One region of the Streptomyces sp. NPDC032161 genome, then DNA from elsewhere that is predicted to be linked to it. Evidence: riboswitches for the same ligand, from Rfam matches in the RefSeq annotation. Region 1 holds a riboswitch; each other region holds the start of a gene.
The links. A riboswitch is a leader RNA that binds a small molecule or an ion and turns the genes downstream of it on or off. The one in region 1 is predicted to bind cobalamin.
Positions count from the first base shown of each region.

Region 2: linked by a shared signal. The riboswitch ahead of AB0E67_RS02460 (ribonucleoside-diphosphate reductase subunit alpha) and the one ahead of AB0E67_RS34330 (ABC transporter substrate-binding protein) in region 1 are both predicted to bind cobalamin.
Region 3: linked by a shared signal. The riboswitch ahead of AB0E67_RS06085 (cobalamin biosynthesis protein) and the one ahead of AB0E67_RS34330 (ABC transporter substrate-binding protein) in region 1 are both predicted to bind cobalamin.
Region 4: linked by a shared signal. The riboswitch ahead of metE (5-methyltetrahydropteroyltriglutamate--homocysteine S-methyltransferase) and the one ahead of AB0E67_RS34330 (ABC transporter substrate-binding protein) in region 1 are both predicted to bind cobalamin.

Region 1 is NZ_JBEZVN010000055.1:14,507-18,610, forward strand. It holds gene AB0E67_RS34325 (iron ABC transporter permease) at 1-597, opposite strand, end outside; gene AB0E67_RS34330 (ABC transporter substrate-binding protein) at 711-1,673, opposite strand; cobalamin riboswitch at 1,784-1,966, opposite strand; gene AB0E67_RS34335 (alpha/beta hydrolase-fold protein) at 2,236-3,378, shown strand; gene AB0E67_RS34340 (sensor histidine kinase) at 3,753-4,104, shown strand, end outside.
Region 2 is NZ_JBEZVN010000001.1:590,085-594,188, forward strand. It holds gene AB0E67_RS02450 (DUF3311 domain-containing protein) at 1-32, shown strand, start outside; gene mctP (monocarboxylate uptake permease MctP) at 29-1,678, shown strand; cobalamin riboswitch at 1,842-1,975, shown strand; gene AB0E67_RS02460 (ribonucleoside-diphosphate reductase subunit alpha) at 2,252-4,104, shown strand, end outside.
Region 3 is NZ_JBEZVN010000002.1:57,070-61,173, reverse strand. It holds gene cobN (cobaltochelatase subunit CobN) at 1-14, opposite strand, end outside; gene AB0E67_RS06090 (cobyric acid synthase) at 11-1,552, opposite strand; gene AB0E67_RS06085 (cobalamin biosynthesis protein) at 1,549-2,625, opposite strand; cobalamin riboswitch at 2,770-2,902, opposite strand; gene AB0E67_RS06080 (hypothetical protein) at 3,085-3,315, opposite strand; partial or broken gene AB0E67_RS06075 (hypothetical protein) at 3,461-3,604, shown strand; partial or broken gene AB0E67_RS06070 (inorganic phosphate transporter) at 3,715-4,104, opposite strand, start outside.
Region 4 is NZ_JBEZVN010000017.1:90,364-94,467, reverse strand. It holds gene metE (5-methyltetrahydropteroyltriglutamate--homocysteine S-methyltransferase) at 1-2,016, opposite strand, end outside; cobalamin riboswitch at 2,182-2,406, opposite strand; gene AB0E67_RS24810 (RNA polymerase sigma factor) at 3,690-4,104, shown strand, end outside.

The DNA of each region.
Region 1 (4,104 bases):
GTCCCAGCCGACGCCGCCGAGGCCGCCGAGGGTCCAGGCGAGGACGGCACGGGCCTCGTGGCCCCGGCCGGTGGTGAGCAGCAGCAGGTTCGTCACCGCGGTGAGCACCGACGCCGTCGCCACACCGGACAGCACGAGCCGTACCGAGGTGATGCGTCCGCCGGTGCGCGCGGTCGCGTACACCACCAGCAGCGCGCCCAGGGCACCGGCGAACGCGGCGGCCGGCAGCGAGACGGGCCCGAGCGCGCCCATGCCGAGCACGATCACCGTGACCGCGCCCAGCGACGCGCCGGAGGACACGCCCAGCAGGTACGGCTCGGCCAGCGGGTTGCGGATGAGGGCCTGCATGGCGGTGCCCACCACGGCCAGCCCGGCGCCGGTCACGGCACCGAGCAGCACCCGCGGCGCCCGCACGTCCAGGACGATCGTCTCCCGGGCGCGGGTCCAGGACGGCTCCTGCCAGTCGGCGCCCAGCGCGTGCGTCACGATGCCCCACACCTGGCCGGGCGGCACGTGCACCGAGCCGATGGCCAGGCCGGCGGTGGCGGAGACCACCAGCAGCAGCGCGAGGACGGTCAGCGCGAGGGGGAGGGGCACGCGCCGCGACCGGCCGCCGCGGCGCGGGAGCCACGCACTCGCTCCGTCGACCGCCCTCTCGGTCGTCCCGTCGGGCGGGGCGGCCCTCACGGGCGTTCCCGTCCCCGTCCCCGTCACCGGAAGCTCTCGGGATGCAGACCGCGTGCCAGGCCGTCGACCGCGTACGCCGAACGGATGCCGACGAGGGTCGCGGTCAGCGGCAGGACCACGAACCGCTCGTTCCTGATGGCCGGGACGTCGGCGAGGGCGGGCTGCGAGAGCAGGAACCGCTTCTTCTGCTCGACGCTGCCGGAGCCCGCGTAGTCGTAGATCACCACGACCTCGGGCTTGCGGGCCACGACCTGTTCCCAGGAGACGTCCCCGAAGACGTCGTCGAGCCCCGCGAAGATGTTCCGGCCGCCCGCCAGCCCGATCAGGTCGTTGCCGAGCCCCTTGCCGCCCGCGGTGAAGGCGGTCTTCTCGCCGCTGTCGTAGACGAAGACGGGCACGTCGGGCCCCTTCCCCACGGCCGCGACGGCCTTGTCCACGCGCCCCCTCAGATCGGCCACCAGCGCGGAGGCGCGGTCCGGGACGCCGAAGACGTCGCCGATGGTGGTGATCTCGTCGTAGGTGTCCCGCATCGTCACCCGCTTCTTGCCGCAGTACTCGCGGTTGAGGTAGGTGTCGATGCCCGCCTCGGCGAACGCCTTGCGCGACCGGCCCTCGTTCTCGGCGAACGCGCTGCCGTAGCCGCCGTAGACGAAGTCCGGCTCCGCGTCCAGGACGGTTTCGAAGGACGGCTCCCGCTTCGCCAGTTCGGGTACGGCCGCGAAGTCCTTCCGCAGCTCGGGCAGGACGGCCGAGTCCGGGAAGGCGGTACCGACCATGCGGTCCTTCAGCCCCAGGGCGAGGAGGAGTTCGGCGGGGTGCTGATGGATGGTGACCACGCGCGAGGGCGGTTTGTCGTACGTCGTTCTCACACCGCAGTTGTCCACGGTGACCGGGAAGCCCTCGACCGACGACGCACCGGCCTCCGGCTTCCCGGGGGAGCCGGCGGTGCCGCAACCGGCGGCCGACAGGACGGTGGCCAGGGCCATGACCCCGGCGACGACGCGCGGGGCGCGCCGGGTACGGGCAGAGGGAGAGCAGGGGCGGCGGCGGGGTATGCCGAAATACACGTAGAGCCTCCTGGGGAGTCCGCGCTCCTCAAAACGGGCCCGCGACAGGCCAGTGTCCTGACTCCCGGATCGACGTTCCCCCCGCCTTCCCGCGCGGCGCGCAGTGGCATGTCGAAGGGTTCCACTCCCCGGTCACAGTGGCGGGACCGTGCCGGATTCGCACCGGCTTCCTGTCTCCCGTCGCGGCGATGACCTGCCGATATTACGTTTGTCCGACGTCGGCGCACAAAGGGCGCCCATGTGAGTGATCGCACGCCGAGAAACCGGGGCCCGTCCCCCGGCCGTTCCCGCCCCTTCCCGGCGCGGCCGGGGCGCGCGATGCGGGAGGCCGAGGGCGACCGGCGTCGAAGGAGCGGGGGCCGGTTGCCGAAGGCACGGGAGTGACCGGCGTCAACACGAGGTTCCCGGTTCTCGCGTTCGACGTAAAAAGGTGGAAAAGAGGGTAAACCATCGTGCTGTGTGCGACATCCTCACTGGCGTGATGAGCCTGACGGGGACACCCTTCTTCCTGGCCACGATCGCGCTGGCCATGGTCAGCCTGCTGCTTCCCCTGTTGCTGTGGGGGCGGGTACGGGGTCCCGCCGTGGTACGAGGCGCGAGCCGCCTCGCGATGGTCGTCCTCGCGCAGGGGGCGGCCGTGCTGAGTGTCTTCGTGGTGGTCAACAACACCAACGGCCTGTACGACAGCTGGGCCGATCTGCTCGGCACCGGACACCATGTCGTCGCAGCCCCGGACCTCGGACGCGACGGACTCGGAAGTCACAAGGACCTGGCGAACGAGCCGAAGGCCGTCCAGGAGTTCGACCCGGTGCACGACGCCCGGATGGGGCGGAACGTCCGCGTCACCCAACTGCGCGGCCGGGTGTCGGGGGTGCGCGGCGAGGTGTACGTGTGGCTGCCGCCGCAGTACGACCAGCCGGCCTTCCGGCACCAGAGGTTCCCCGTGGTCGAACTCCTCGGCGGCTTCCCCGGTTCGGCGAAGGCGTGGTTCAGCAGCCTGCGGGTGCAGTCGCAGTTGGCGGCCGGGATGCGGAGCGGCGAGATCGCCCCGTTCATTCTCGTCGAACCGCGCACCAATCTGCTGGCCGGTCAGGACACCGGATGCGCCAATGTGCCGGGCGTCGTGGACGCCGAGTCATGGCTCAGCGTGGACGTCCGGCAGATGGTGATCGACACCTTCCGCGCACGGGGCGGCGCGAAGGGGTGGGCGGTGGCCGGCTACTCGGCCGGGGCGCACTGCGCCGTGAAGATGGCACTCGCCCACCCCGACCGGTACCGGGCCGCGGTGGGCCTGTCCGGCTACAACGACCCGGCCGCCGAACGGGTCTCCCTCACGGCCCGCGCCCCGGAGCTGCGGCGGGCCAACAACCCGCTGTGGATCCTGCGCCATGCGACCACCCCTCCGCGCGTCGCGCTGTATCTCTCGGGCGGACGCGACGACGGCTACCGCGACGGACTCGCGCTGCGGCGCGCGGCGGCACCCCCGACACGGGTGGTGGTGGCCCGGGTGACCGGGCCGCACACCATCGGCCTGTGGAAGCGCCAGGTGCCCCAGGTCTTCCGCTGGCTGACGGCCGAACTGTCGCCGTGGGCGGGACGGGTCGCGCCGACGAAGGGAGTCTGAACCGACAAGAAGCGCTGGGGGAGGGACCGACGGCCCGCGGGGGAGTGGCCGAGGCGGGGGCGTGACGGGTGGTCGGGCGCTCGGGCCCCCGCCGTCCGTTGTCACGTCGGCCGGCCGTCGTCATGCCGGTCGGGCGTCGGCCGAATGGAGTCGTCGGGCCGTCCGGCCGGGCGATCGTGACGACGTGTCCGGCGCCTCGGCCGGGGCACCGGCGGCGGTTCGGCGCACGGGCGGCAACCGCGCGTCGGAGGCCTCGGGCGTGGGCGGACACCGGATTCCGGGGACGGCGGCCGGGGCGGGGGGCGGATGCCGGAGGCCGCGGGGCCGTCCCGCGTGACGATGCCCGATGCGGTCGTCGACCCTACGGTGGTGCCATGGCGGTGAGCAGTGGTCGGAGAAGGGGGGAACGGTCCGGGTTCGGTGTGATGGACGCACTGGTCCTGGTCGTGCTGTTCGTCCTGTCCGTCGTGGCCGCCTCGATCGTGCCGCACGAGCGCGAGTTCTCCTTGCGCTGGCAGGCGGTGGTGCTGGCGGGCACCGGTTGTTCCGCGCTGGTGTGGCGGCGCCGTCACCCGGTCGGTGTACTGGCCGTGGCGGTCGGCTGCGGGGTGGCCTTCCAGGTGCTGGGATTCCGCGAGAGCCCGCTGGTCATCAGCCCCGTCCTGGTGTCGGTCTACACGGTCGCCGCGCACACCGACCGGCGAGTGACCTTGATCTCGGCGATGT
Region 2 (4,104 bases), on a different contig from region 1:
AGCGCGCCCGCAAGGGGGGTGACCAGGCGTGAAGGACGGTGTGAACGGCGTCGCGCTCGGCGTCTTCGTCTTCTTCTTCGCGGCCGTCACGGTCATGGGCTTCCTGGCGGCGCGCTGGCGCAGGGCCGAGAACGGGGCCAGCCTCGACGAATGGGGCCTGGGTGGAAGGTCGTTCGGCACCTGGGTCACCTGGTTCCTGCTCGGCGGCGACCTGTACACCGCGTACACCTTCGTCGCCGTTCCCGCGGCGATCTACGCGGCGGGCGCGGCGGGCTTCTTCGCCGTGCCGTACACGATCCTGGTGTATCCGCTGATCTTCACCTTCCTGCCCCGGTTGTGGTCGGTCTCGCACCGGCACGGGTACGTGACGACGTCCGACTTCGTCCGCGGGCGCTTCGGCTCGAAGGGGCTGTCGCTGGCGGTCGCCGTCACCGGCATCCTCGCCACGATGCCCTACATCGCGCTGCAACTCGTCGGCATCCAGGCGGTGCTGGACGTGATGGGCGTCGGCGGCGGCGAGAACACGCACTGGTTCGTCAAGGACCTGCCGCTGCTGCTCGCGTTCGCGGTGCTCGCCGCGTACACCTACTCGTCGGGGCTGCGGGCCCCCGCGCTGATCGCGTTCGTCAAGGACGGCCTGATCTACCTGGTCATCGTGGTGGCGATCGTCTACATCCCGATCAAGCTGGGCGGGTTCCACGACATCTTCGCCGCCGCCCAGGAGAAGTTCGCCGGCCCGCCCGGCGGGAAGCCGACCGGCGCCCTGGCACCCGGCGAGGCGAGCCAGTGGGCTTACGCCACCCTCGCGTTGGGCTCGGCGCTGGCGCTCTTCATGTATCCGCACTCGATCACGGCGACGCTCTCCGGCCGCAGCCGTGACGTGATCCGGCGCAACACCACGATCCTGCCGCTGTACTCGTTGATGCTGGGCATGCTGGCGCTCCTCGGCTTCATGGCGATCGCCGCCGGGATCAAGGTGGAGAACGGGCAGCTGGCCATCCCGCAGCTGTTCGAGAACATGTTCCCCGACTGGTTCGCGGGCGTCGCGTTCGCCGCCATCGGCATCGGCGCGCTGGTGCCCGCCGCGATCATGTCGATCGCGGCGGCGAACCTCTTCACCCGCAACATCTACAAGGACTTCCTGAAACCGGACGCGACCCCGGAGGAGGAGACCAAGGTCTCCAAGCTGGTGTCGCTGCTGGTGAAGGTCGGGGCGCTGGCCTTCGTCCTCACCATGGACAAGACGGTCGCGATCAACTTCCAGCTGCTGGGCGGGATCTGGATCCTCCAGACCATGCCGGCCCTGGTCGGCGGCCTGTTCACCCGCTGGTTCCACCGTTGGGCACTGCTCGCGGGCTGGGCGATCGGCATGGTGTACGGGACCGTCGTCGCGTACGGGGTCTCCAGCCCGACCCAGTCGCACTTCGGCGGACCCTCCGCGAAGATCCCCGGCATCGGTGAGATCGGCTACATCGGCCTGACCGCGTTCGTGCTCAACGTGGTGGTGACGGTGGTGCTGACCCTCGTCCTGAACGCCGTGAAGGCGCCCGCCGGCATCGACGAGACCTCCCCCGCCGACTACACGGCGGACACGGGCGAGCCGGGTGTCCGGGTGGAGCTGCCGCCGGCCGTGCCGGAGCCGCCGAGCGCGGCGGCGGCACCGGGCGCGGATCGCTGAGGGTTCCCGCCACGACGGCCCGGAAGCGGCCCGCCACGCCCCTTGCCCGAGGGGTGCGGCGGGCCCGTCCGTCTTCCTCTCCCCAGGGCCGCAGTGCGCGTTCTACGGCCTCGACGCGAGTCGACCGACACAACATCTGGGGGCGGCGGCATCGGGCGGCCCCCACATGTATGCTCATGCTCGCTGTCGCCGCAGGGGAATCCGGTGTGAATCCGGAACTGTCCCGCAACGGTGTATTCGGTGTGCTTTTGCACACCCGAGCAAGTCCGACGACCTGCCGACAGCGCATCCGGCTCGACCGAACCGGATGCCAGACGTCCCGGGCCTCGCGGATGGGCCGGCGGACGCCGTACGCAGTGCCCCCGTCCCGGGCCCCGTACTGCCCGGCCGCCCGTCCCCGCAGGCCCCGAGCCGAGCGAGGGAGAGCACCGCGTGACCATCGCGCCAGCCGATCCGGCCTCAGTCGCAGTGTCCGAAGCGACCGTGTCCGAAGCGGCCGAGTCCGAAGCGGCCGAGTCCGGGGGAACCGCACACGACGGGCCCGGTACCGCACACGACGAGCCCGGGACCGCGCTGCTGCGGACCCTGACCGCCCTCACCGTCGACCTGCCCGACACCGACCCCGGCCGGGTGGCCGCCGCCGCGCTGCGCGGGCGCAGCGCCCGGGCGGACGAGGCCGAGTTGCGGGCGCTGGCGACCGAGGCCGCCGCGGGGCTGATCTCCGAGGACCCCGCCTACTCCCGGCTCGCCGCCCGGCTGCTGACCCGCGCCATCGCGGACGAGGCGGCGGGGCAGGGCGCGGTCTCCTTCTCCGCGTCCGTCGCCGTCGGCCACCGCGAGGGCCTGATCGCGGACCGCACCGCCGCGTTCGTCCAGGCGCACGCCGCCACCCTGGACGCGCTGGTCGAACACTCCCTCGCCGACGGCGCCGACGACCGGTTCGGCTACTTCGGGCTGCGCACCCTGCACAGCCGCTACCTGCTGCGCCACCCGCACACCCGTCAGGTCGTCGAGACCCCGCAGCACTTCATGCTGCGGGTGGCGTCCGGGCTCGCCGAGGACGACTCCCCGCGTGCCGTGGACGAGGTCGCGGCGCTGTACGGACTGATGAGCCGACTCGACTACCTCCCGTCCTCCCCCACGCTGTTCAACTCCGGTACCCGGCACCCGCAGATGTCGTCCTGCTATCTGCTGGACTCCCCGCTCGACGAGCTCGACTCGATCTACGACCGCTACCACCAGGTGGCGCGCCTCTCCAAGCACGCGGGCGGCATCGGTCTGCCGTACTCCCGCATCCGGGCCCGCGGTTCGCTGATCCGGGGCACCAACGGGCACTCGAACGGGATCGTGCCGTTCCTGAAGACGCTCGACGCCTCCGTGGCGGCGGTCAACCAGGGCGGCCGTCGCAAGGGCGCGGCAGCCGTCTACCTGGAGACCTGGCACGCGGACATCGAGGAGTTCCTGGAGCTGCGCGACAACACCGGCGAGGACGCCCGCCGTACGCACAACCTGAACCTCGCGCACTGGATCCCCGACGAGTTCATGCGCCGGGTCGACGCGGACGGCGAGTGGTCGCTGTTCTCCCCGTCCGACGTGCCCGGGCTGGTCGACCTGTGGGGCGAGGAGTTCGACGCCGCGTACCGGGCCGCCGAGGCGAAGGGGCTGGCCCGCAAGACGCTGCCGGCCCGGGAGCTGTACGGGCGGATGATGCGCACCCTCGCGCAGACCGGCCAGGGCTGGATGACGTTCAAGGACGCCGCCAACCGGACCGCGAACCAGACCGCCGAGCCGGGCCGCGTCGTCCACTCGTCGAACCTGTGCACCGAGATCCTGGAGGTCACCGACGACGGCGAGACGGCCGTCTGCAACCTGGGCTCGGTCAACCTCGGCGCGTTCGTCGCGGGCGGGGACATCGACTGGGAGCGGCTGGACGCCACCGTCCGCACGGCCGTGACCTTCCTGGACCGGGTCGTCGACATCAACTTCTACCCGACCGAGCAGGCCGCCCGCTCCAACGCCAAGTGGCGTCCGGTGGGCCTGGGCGCCATGGGCCTCCAGGACGTCTTCTTCCAGCTGCGGCTGCCGTTCGACTCCGCCGAGGCCCGCGTGCTCTCCACGCGGATCTCCGAGCGGATCATGCTGGCCGCGTACGAGGCATCCTGCAACCTCGCGGAACGGTCCGGTCCGCTGCCCGCCTGGGAGCAGACGCGGGCCGCTCGCGGCGTGCTGCACCCCGACCACTACGCCACGGAGCCGAACTGGCCGGAGCGCTGGGAGGCGCTGCGCGCCCGGGTCGCGAGGACCGGCATGCGCAACTCGCTGCTGCTCGCCATCGCGCCGACGGCGACGATCGCCTCGATCGCGGGCGTGTACGAGTGCATCGAGCCGCAGGTCTCCAACCTCTTCAAGCGCGAGACGCTCAGCGG
Region 3 (4,104 bases), on a different contig from region 1:
GTGGGGGCGTTCATACGCGTGCTCCAGGTGCTCCGGGGGCGATGAAGGGAAGTCCGGACGGCGCGCCCGACTCGATGAGCCGGAGCAGCGCGCCGGTGTCGGCGTGTTCTTCGATCAGGTCGCCGAGGCGGTCGAGCTGTTCCTCGCGCAGCTCGGCGAAACGGGTGTCGGGGGCGGGGACGAAACGCCGGCCCGCGGCGCGCGCCACCTCGGTCAGGAAACGGCGGCGGAACGCGTCGCTCTCCAGCGAGCCGTGCCAGTGGGTGCCCCACACGGCTCCGGCCCGGCAGCCGTCCAGGGCGCGGCCCCGGCCGTCGGTGAAGAACGGCTCGCCGCCGCGCACGTCGGCGACGCCGTGGTGGATCTCGTAGCCCTCGACCGGCGCGCCGAGCGCCTCCCCGACGGGCCGGGCCAGGGTCTTCTCGCGGTCGAACCGGACGCGCAGCGGCAGCAGTCCGAGCCCGTCGACGTGCCCGGCCCGCGATTCGACCTCGTCCTCGATGTGCTCGCCGAGGACCTGGTAGCCGCCGCAGACGCCGAGGACCGGCCGGCCCTCGGCGGCACGCCGGGCCAGGGCGTCGGCGAGCCCGCGCTCGCGCAGCCAGGCCAGCGCCCCGACCGTTCCCCGGGTGCCGGGCACGACGACGAGATCGGCGTCGGCCAGCTCCTCGGCGCGGTCCACGAAGCGGACGACGACGCCCGGTTCGGCGGCCAGCGCGTCCACGTCGGTGAAGTTCGACATCAGGGGCACGGCGCACACCGCGACCCGCAGCACGTCCTCGCCGTGCGGCGGCGCGACCACCGACTCGCGCACGGCGCCGCGCAGCGAGACCCGGAGCCCGTCCTCCTCGTCGATGCCGAGGCCGTGCGCGAAGGGCAGCACCCCGTACGTCGGGCGGCCGGTGATCTCGCGCAGCATCTCCAGGCCCGGCTCCAGCAGCGACACGTCGCCGCGGAACTTGTTCACGAGATAGCCCGCGACCAGCGCCTGGTCCTCGGCGGAGAGCAACGCCGTCGTACCGAAGAACGACGCGAAGACGCCGCCCCGGTCGATGTCCCCGACCACCACCACCGGGAAGCGCGCCGCCCGGGCGATGCCCATGTTCACGATGTCCGTGCGCCGCAGATTGATCTCGGCCGGGCTGCCGGCCCCCTCGCAGATCACCGCGTCGTACGTGCTCCGCAGCCGCTCCAGGCAGTCCACGACCGTGCCGAGCAGGGCCTCCTGCCGTCCGCCGTGGTAGCCGCGCGCGCTCATCTCGCCCACCGGCCTGCCCATCAGGACGACCTGGCTGGAGCGGTCCCCGCCGGGCTTGAGCAGCACCGGGTTCATCAGCGCGGACGGCTCCACCCGGGCGGCCGCGGCCTGCATGGCCTGGGCACGGCCGATCTCGGCACCCTCCCGGGTGACGTAGGAGTTCAGCGACATGTTCTGCGCCTTGAAGGGCGCCACCTTCACGCCCCGGCGCGCGAGCCAGCGGCAGATGCCCGCCGTGACGACGCTCTTGCCCGCGTCCGAGGTGGTCCCGGCGACCAGGAGTCCGCCGCTCATGTCCGTCTCCGTCCTGTGTCCGGGCGTCCCGCGGTCAGGAGCCGCGCGGCCCCCGCGGCGGCGCCGCCCACACCTGCGGGCCGGGTGCCCGTGATCCGTCCCCGTCCCGTGCCCCGTACGTCCGCGAGCCGTCGCGCGGCGAGACCCGCGCCCAGCCGAGCGGCCACGCACACGCCGAGGGCCAGCACGCCCACCCGGCGCGAGAGCCGCACCGCGCGTTCGATGTCCGCGGTCTCCACCGCCCGGCCCGCCTCCCCGTTCAGTACCGGGCGGTGCTCCACCCGGCCCCCGTACGCCAGCGTTCCGCCCAGGCGCACGCCCAGCGCGCCCGCGAACGACGCCTCCACCGGGCCCGCGTTGGGGCTCGGATGCTTCGCCGCGTCGGCCCGCCAGGCCCGTACCGCCTCGCGCGGCCGTCCGCCGGCGGCCACGGCGAGCACGGCGGTCAGCCGGGCGCCGGGCCATCCCACGAGGTCGTCGAGGCGGGCCGAGGCCCAGCCGTAGCGCCGGTGGCGGGGCGACCTGTGGCCGACCATCGCGTCCAGGGTGTTGACCGCGCGGAAGCCGACGAGGCCGGGCACACCGGCCAGCGCCCCCCACACCAGGGCGCCCACCACGGCGTCCGAGGTGTTCTCGGCCACGGACTCCACCACGGCGCGGGCGATCTGCGGCCCGTCCAGGGAGTGCGGGTCGCGGCCGCACAGGTGCGGCAGGCGTTCCCGGGCCACCGCGACGTCCCCGGCGGCCAGGGCGCCGCCGACGGCCCGTGCCTCCCGCCCCAGCGAGGTGCCGCCGACCACGGACCAGGTGGCGGCCGCGGTCAGCGCGACGGAGGCGGCGGGGTGACGGCGTACGGCACGGGTGAGCAGCGCCGCACCGCCCACGGCGCCTCCGGCGCAGACGAGGGTGTGCAGCGCGCCCCACCCGCGGTGGTCGCGCCACAGACGGCGTTCGACGCCCGCCGCGGCCCGCCCGAAGGCGGCGACCGGGTGCCCCCTGCGGGGGTCACCGAGCAGCAGATCGCCGATCAGACCGGCTGTGGCGCCGTACGCGAACACGCGATCGGCACGCATGGCTCAGTCGGCCGTCGTGCCTCGGAGGACCTTCGTACGGGCGGCTCTCGGGGAGAGCGCCGGGGCAAGGGACGCACGGCTGCCAGGCATGGCGACTTGTCCTCACTCAGGGTCCGCGCCCTGGTTCGACGTGACCGGCGACCAGAGTCTCCTGGCTCCCGGATCCGCGATTCCCCCGGCCTTCCAGCCCGCTCGCGCGTGCCGTGACTTCCCGGTGTGGGGGACCGCTCCCCGGTGACAGTGGCGGGACCGCGCCGGATTCGCACCGGCTTCCTCTGCTGTCGCCGTAAATGGCTCCGGCAGTCCACCACGCTCTGCGAACGCCCGTCAACTTGCCGTTGACCTGCGGCGGTGCAGTGTGCTGAGGCCCACATCGGGACGGGGACACGACGACGGGCCGGACGCGCGAGGTGCGTCCGGCCCGTCGGGGCTGCGAAAAGGAGGTGCCAGGGGAGGGCCTCAGGCGACGATCAGATAGATCCCGTACGCGACCGCCGCCACGCACAGCGCGAAGCAGACGTACGCGCCCGCGCGCGCCAGCTCCCGGGATCCGCCGGAGCCGCCCCGGGCCGCCGCCTCGGGCTGCTTGGCGAGACCGACGATGCCGAGGGTGAAGACGCCCACCAGCGCGACGGTGACGACGAGGGAGACGCCGAAGACGGAGCCGAGGGCTGCCCAGTCGATTTTCATGCTGCTTCCTTAGACGGTCTGCGGACGGTCCGCGTGTTCGGTCCGGTGCCGGTCACGGCGCTTTCGAAATACGTCCTAGACGGCGGCGGGACGCGCCGGGTCCTGGGCGGTGGCGGTCGGGGCGGCGGCCGCGGGCGTGGCCGGGATGATGGTCATGAGGTCCTGCGCCGCGGCGGTGGCCGCGACGGTGGGCGGCGGGCTGACGGCGGCGATGGCCGTGGTGACGACGCCCGCGGGTTCGACGGCGCTCTCCGAGGGGGCGACGTCCCCGTGGCCGACCGGCTTGCGGCGCGAGACCAGCCAGATCGAGCCGGAACCCACGACCAGCAGCGCCGCGACCACGACGACGCCCCAGGTGCCCTGCTTGGTCAGCAACTCGGCGCCCGCGCCGACCAGGCCCGCGGCCGGCAGGGTCAGGCCCCACGCGACGAACATCCGGGTGGCGGTGGACCAGCGGACCACGCCGCCCTGGCGGCCGAGACCCGCGCCCATCACGGCGCCGGAGCAGGACTGGGTGGTGGACAGGGAGAAGCCGAGGTGCGAGGAGGCGAGGATGACCGTGGCCGCGCTGGTCTGGGCGGCGAAGCCCTGCGGCGGCCTGAGGTCGGTGAGGCCGCTGCCCATGGTGCGGATGATGCGCCAGCCGCCCAGGTAGGTGCCGAGCGCGATGGCCGTACCGGCGGAGACGATGACCCAGACCGGCGGGTTGGCGCCGGGGTGCAGCACACCACCGGTGACCAGGGCCAGGGTGATGATGCCCATGGTCTTCTGCGCGTCGTTGGTGCCGTG
Region 4 (4,104 bases), on a different contig from region 1:
GAGGTCGTCGATGGCCTGGACGATGTCGCCGAACTCGGCGTAGCACATGTGGGTGTGGATCTGGGTGTCCGCACGCACACCACCGGTGGTGAGCCGGAACGCCTCGGTGGCCCACGCGAGGTAGGCGTCGCGGTCGGCGGCGCGCAGCGGCAGGGTCTCGCGCAGGGCGGGCTCGTCGACCTGGATGACCGACGTACCGGCCGCCTCCAGGTCGCCCACCTCCTCGCGCAGCGCGAGGGCGACCTGCCGGGCGGTCTCCCCGAGCGGCTGGTCGTCGCGGACGAAGGACCAGGCGAGCATGGTGACCGGCCCGGTGAGCATGCCCTTGACCGGGCGGTCGGTGAGCGACTGCGCGTACGTCGTCCAGCGGACCGTCATCGGATCCGGGCGGGAGATGTCGCCTGCCAGGATCGGCGGGCGCACGTAGCGGGTGCCGTAGGACTGCACCCAGCCGTGCTGGGTGGCGAGGTAGCCGGTCAACTGTTCGGCGAAGTACTGGACCATGTCGTTGCGTTCGGGCTCGCCGTGCACGAGGACGTCCAGGCCCGTCTTCTCCTGGAAGGCGATCACCTCCTGGATCTCGGCCCTGACGCGTTCCTCGTACCCTGCTGTGTCGATCCGGCCGGCCCGCAGGTCCGCTCGCGCGGCGCGCAGCTCGTCGGTCTGCGGGAACGAGCCGATGGTGGTGGTCGGCAGCAGCGGCAGGCCGAGATGTGCGTGCTGGGCGGCGGTGCGCTCGGCGTACGGCTGGGAGCGGCGCGCGTCGGCCTCCGTCGTGGCGGCGGCACGGGCACGGACCGCCGGGTCGTGAGTGATGGGCGAGTGCGCGCGGGACGCGAGGTCGGCCCGGTTCGCGGCGAGTTCGGCGGCGATCGTGTCGGTGCCCTGGGCGAGGCCCTTGGCGAGTGTGACGATCTCCCGCGTCTTCTGCCGTGCGAACGCCAGCCAGCGCAGGATCTGCGGTTCGATGTCCCGCTCCGGTGCCGTGTCCAGCGGCACGTGGAGGAGGGAGCAGGAGGCAGACACATCGACGCGGTCGGCCAGGCCCAGCAGCGTGCCCAGTGTGGACAGGGACTTGGCGAGGTCGTTGCCCCAGATGTTGCGGCCGTCGACCACCCCGGCGACCAGCCGCTTGCCGGGCAGTCCGCCGACGGCGGCGAGCGCGTCCAGATGGGCGGCGGCGCCCTCGGTGAAGTCCAGCGCGAGCCCGTCGACCGGCGCCTTCGCCAGGACCGGCAGGGCGTCGCCGAGCCGGCCGAAATAGGAGGCGACCAGCAGCTTCGGCCGGTCGGCGAGCGCGCCGAGGCCGCGGTAGGCGCGCTCGGCGGCGTTCAGCTCGGCAGGGGTGCGGTCCTGGACCAGGGCCGGCTCGTCCAGCTGTACCCACTCGGCGCCGGCGGCTCGCAGGTCGGCGAGGACCTCGGCGTACACCGGCAGCAGCCGGTCGAGCAGGGTGAGCGGATCGAAGTCGGCGGCCACGCCGGGAGCCGGCTTGGAGAGCAGCAGATAGGTGACCGGACCCACGAGCACGGGCCGGGCGGTGAGTCCGAGCGCGAGGGCCTCCTTCAACTCGCCCGTCTGCTTGGCGGAGTCGGCGGTGAAGACGGTGTCAGGGCCCAGTTCCGGGACGAGATAGTGGTAGTTGGTGTCGAACCACTTGGTCATCTCCAGTGGCGCCACCTCCTGGGTGCCGCGGGCCATGGCGAAGTAGCCGTCCAGGGCATCGGCGGTGACGGCGTCCCGGTGGCGTTCGGGGATCGCGCCGACCATGACGGTGGTGTCCAGGACATGGTCGTAGAACGAGAAGTCGCCGGTCGGCACCTCGTGGATGCCTGCGTCGGCGAGGTGCCGCCAGTTGTTCCGGCGCAGGTCGGCGGCGGTGGCCCGGAGGGCCTCGGCCGTGACGCGGCCCTTCCAGTAACCCTCGACGGCCTTCTTCAGTTCCCGGTTCCGGCCCTGACGGGGGTAGCCGTACACGGTGGCCCGTGTTGCCGCGGCTGCGGACTTCGGTGTCACGGAGATCTCCTTCGCGAGATGAATCCCTGAGATCCCGGGGACGGGACGAGAGCGCGAAGGGATGACGAACCGGGCGGAGACGATCCCGTGCGGCAAGGCACGGTCATCCGCCTGGTATGTACGCCGACCCGCCCTCGAGGTCACCGGGATGTCCGCGCACGACTGGTCCGTGCGCGGGCAGTTGGCAGGTCTTCGGACTCGCGGGCACGTCCTCACCTCATGAGGACATCTACTGGCCGTCGCTTCCCAGACCCTGTACGTCGGGTCCAGTGCGTATGACGGCGGTCGTTCCCGCTCACCGCTGCGGGGCAGTCCCGGATTCCCACCGGGTTCCCTCTTGCGACGCTCCCGCCTGGCTGACGGGGGCGAACCAGCTGCTGCCCGCAGCCTACGGGCTGACGCGCGAGGAAGGGCGAGGTCGTCCATCATCCGGATGGTGAATCAAGTCACGTGTGGCGGACGGCGCGGGGGCATGGACGCGGTGGGCGCGATCCCGGTCCACACCCCGCGGCGTACCGGATCCTGAGCCCCGGTCGCGGGCGTGGAAGCCCCGCTTGGAGGGCCGCCTCTCGGATCCGTCTGTGGTTCGTTCTCTCCAACGGGCAGCACGACGAGTATCCGGACGAGGACACCGTGCCGATCGGTGAGGCGTTCAGGATCGTGGAGCACATCGTCGGCGCCGGATCCTGGCCCGCCGACGCGCACCGGGTGGTCGATCGCTGATCCGGCGGACCTGTCGCCGGGCTCGGACGCCAGGATTTCGGTACGACGGCCGGTCAAAGAAGTCCCCGCACCGCGCGGTGATGCTGCCACGGGAGACATGCGGTGAACGGGATTGATCCGATCCTGCGAACGCTGAACACGGCGAGTTCCTGCTCGCCAATGAAATCGAGCGCCGCCCGGTGCCAACGGGGGCCCGGACGAAGAATGCCGAACGCGGCCACCGGAATAGCGTAAAAGCATTGCAGTCCCTCAGGATTCCGAATGTTCTGCCTTCGGAGGTCTCCGAGGTATACCGACGCAGTGGTGCCAAGCATGCTCTCCGGGTGGGCGACGGCAGCGACGCAAGGACGCCGGGCAACCGAAAGGGCCGCAACGGATCTGCTCGTTCCCCGGTACGGCACTGAACGTCGAGGCGGTGGCCTGATCGGAGGATCACCCCTGGTCAGGGCCTTTGGGGGAGGTGCCGGTAGTGAGTTGTTCACGTGACTCGGCCGTATTGCTCACGCCGGTCGGCACGCCGTCAAGGGCGACTTTCCTCACAGTGGGAGTTTGCTCTCCGCGGGCCCTTCCCGGTGATTACGCGATGGTAGCCTCGAGTGAGTGAGGGATCGACTCGCCATTGCGGAAGCCCGCCGAGATATTCCTGGTGAAACGTCTGTCGATTTGCCTCGGAATGCTTCGCTTCTATGTACCGAGGTCCAGATGGCTGGTAAATCGCTCTTGGTATTCGACACGGCGTTCACAGGGGTGCGAAGCCGTTGTTCGAGGTCCTTTTCGGTGTACGCCCGCAGGATCGTCGAGCAGCTCGAAAAGCCGGACACGGATTTCCTTGCGAGGATTTCATCGACGATCGGCACCGATGGGCGGTACATCGCGGAGGGCACCCCGACACAGGTCGTCCGTCCCGCCTTGTGCACGGGCGGATTCCCTCGCCCGCTGCTGGGGGCGGCATGAGCCCGGGGCAGACGGAGACCGGTGAGCTGCTCGTCGAAGAAGCTCCGGTGGAGACGGAGGACGACACCGACGCCCTCCCCGCGCAACTCCTCCCCGACGGAGGCACGACGGACCCGGTCAAGGACTACCTGCGGCTCATCGCCCGTGTCCGTCTGCTCACCGCCGAGGAAGAGGTGGATCTGGCCAAGCGGATCGAGGCGGGGCTGTACGCCGAGCGCCTGCTGGCGGAGAGGCCGGACGCGGAGCCTTGTTCCAGACGGGAGTGGGCGGCGCTCGCGGCCGACGGGCATCGGGCCAAGGACCACCTCACCGAGGCCAACCTCCGCCTGGTGGTTTCCATCGCCAAGCGCTACACGGGCCGGGGGCTGGACCTGCTCGACCTGATCCAGGAAGGGAACGCGGGTCTCATCC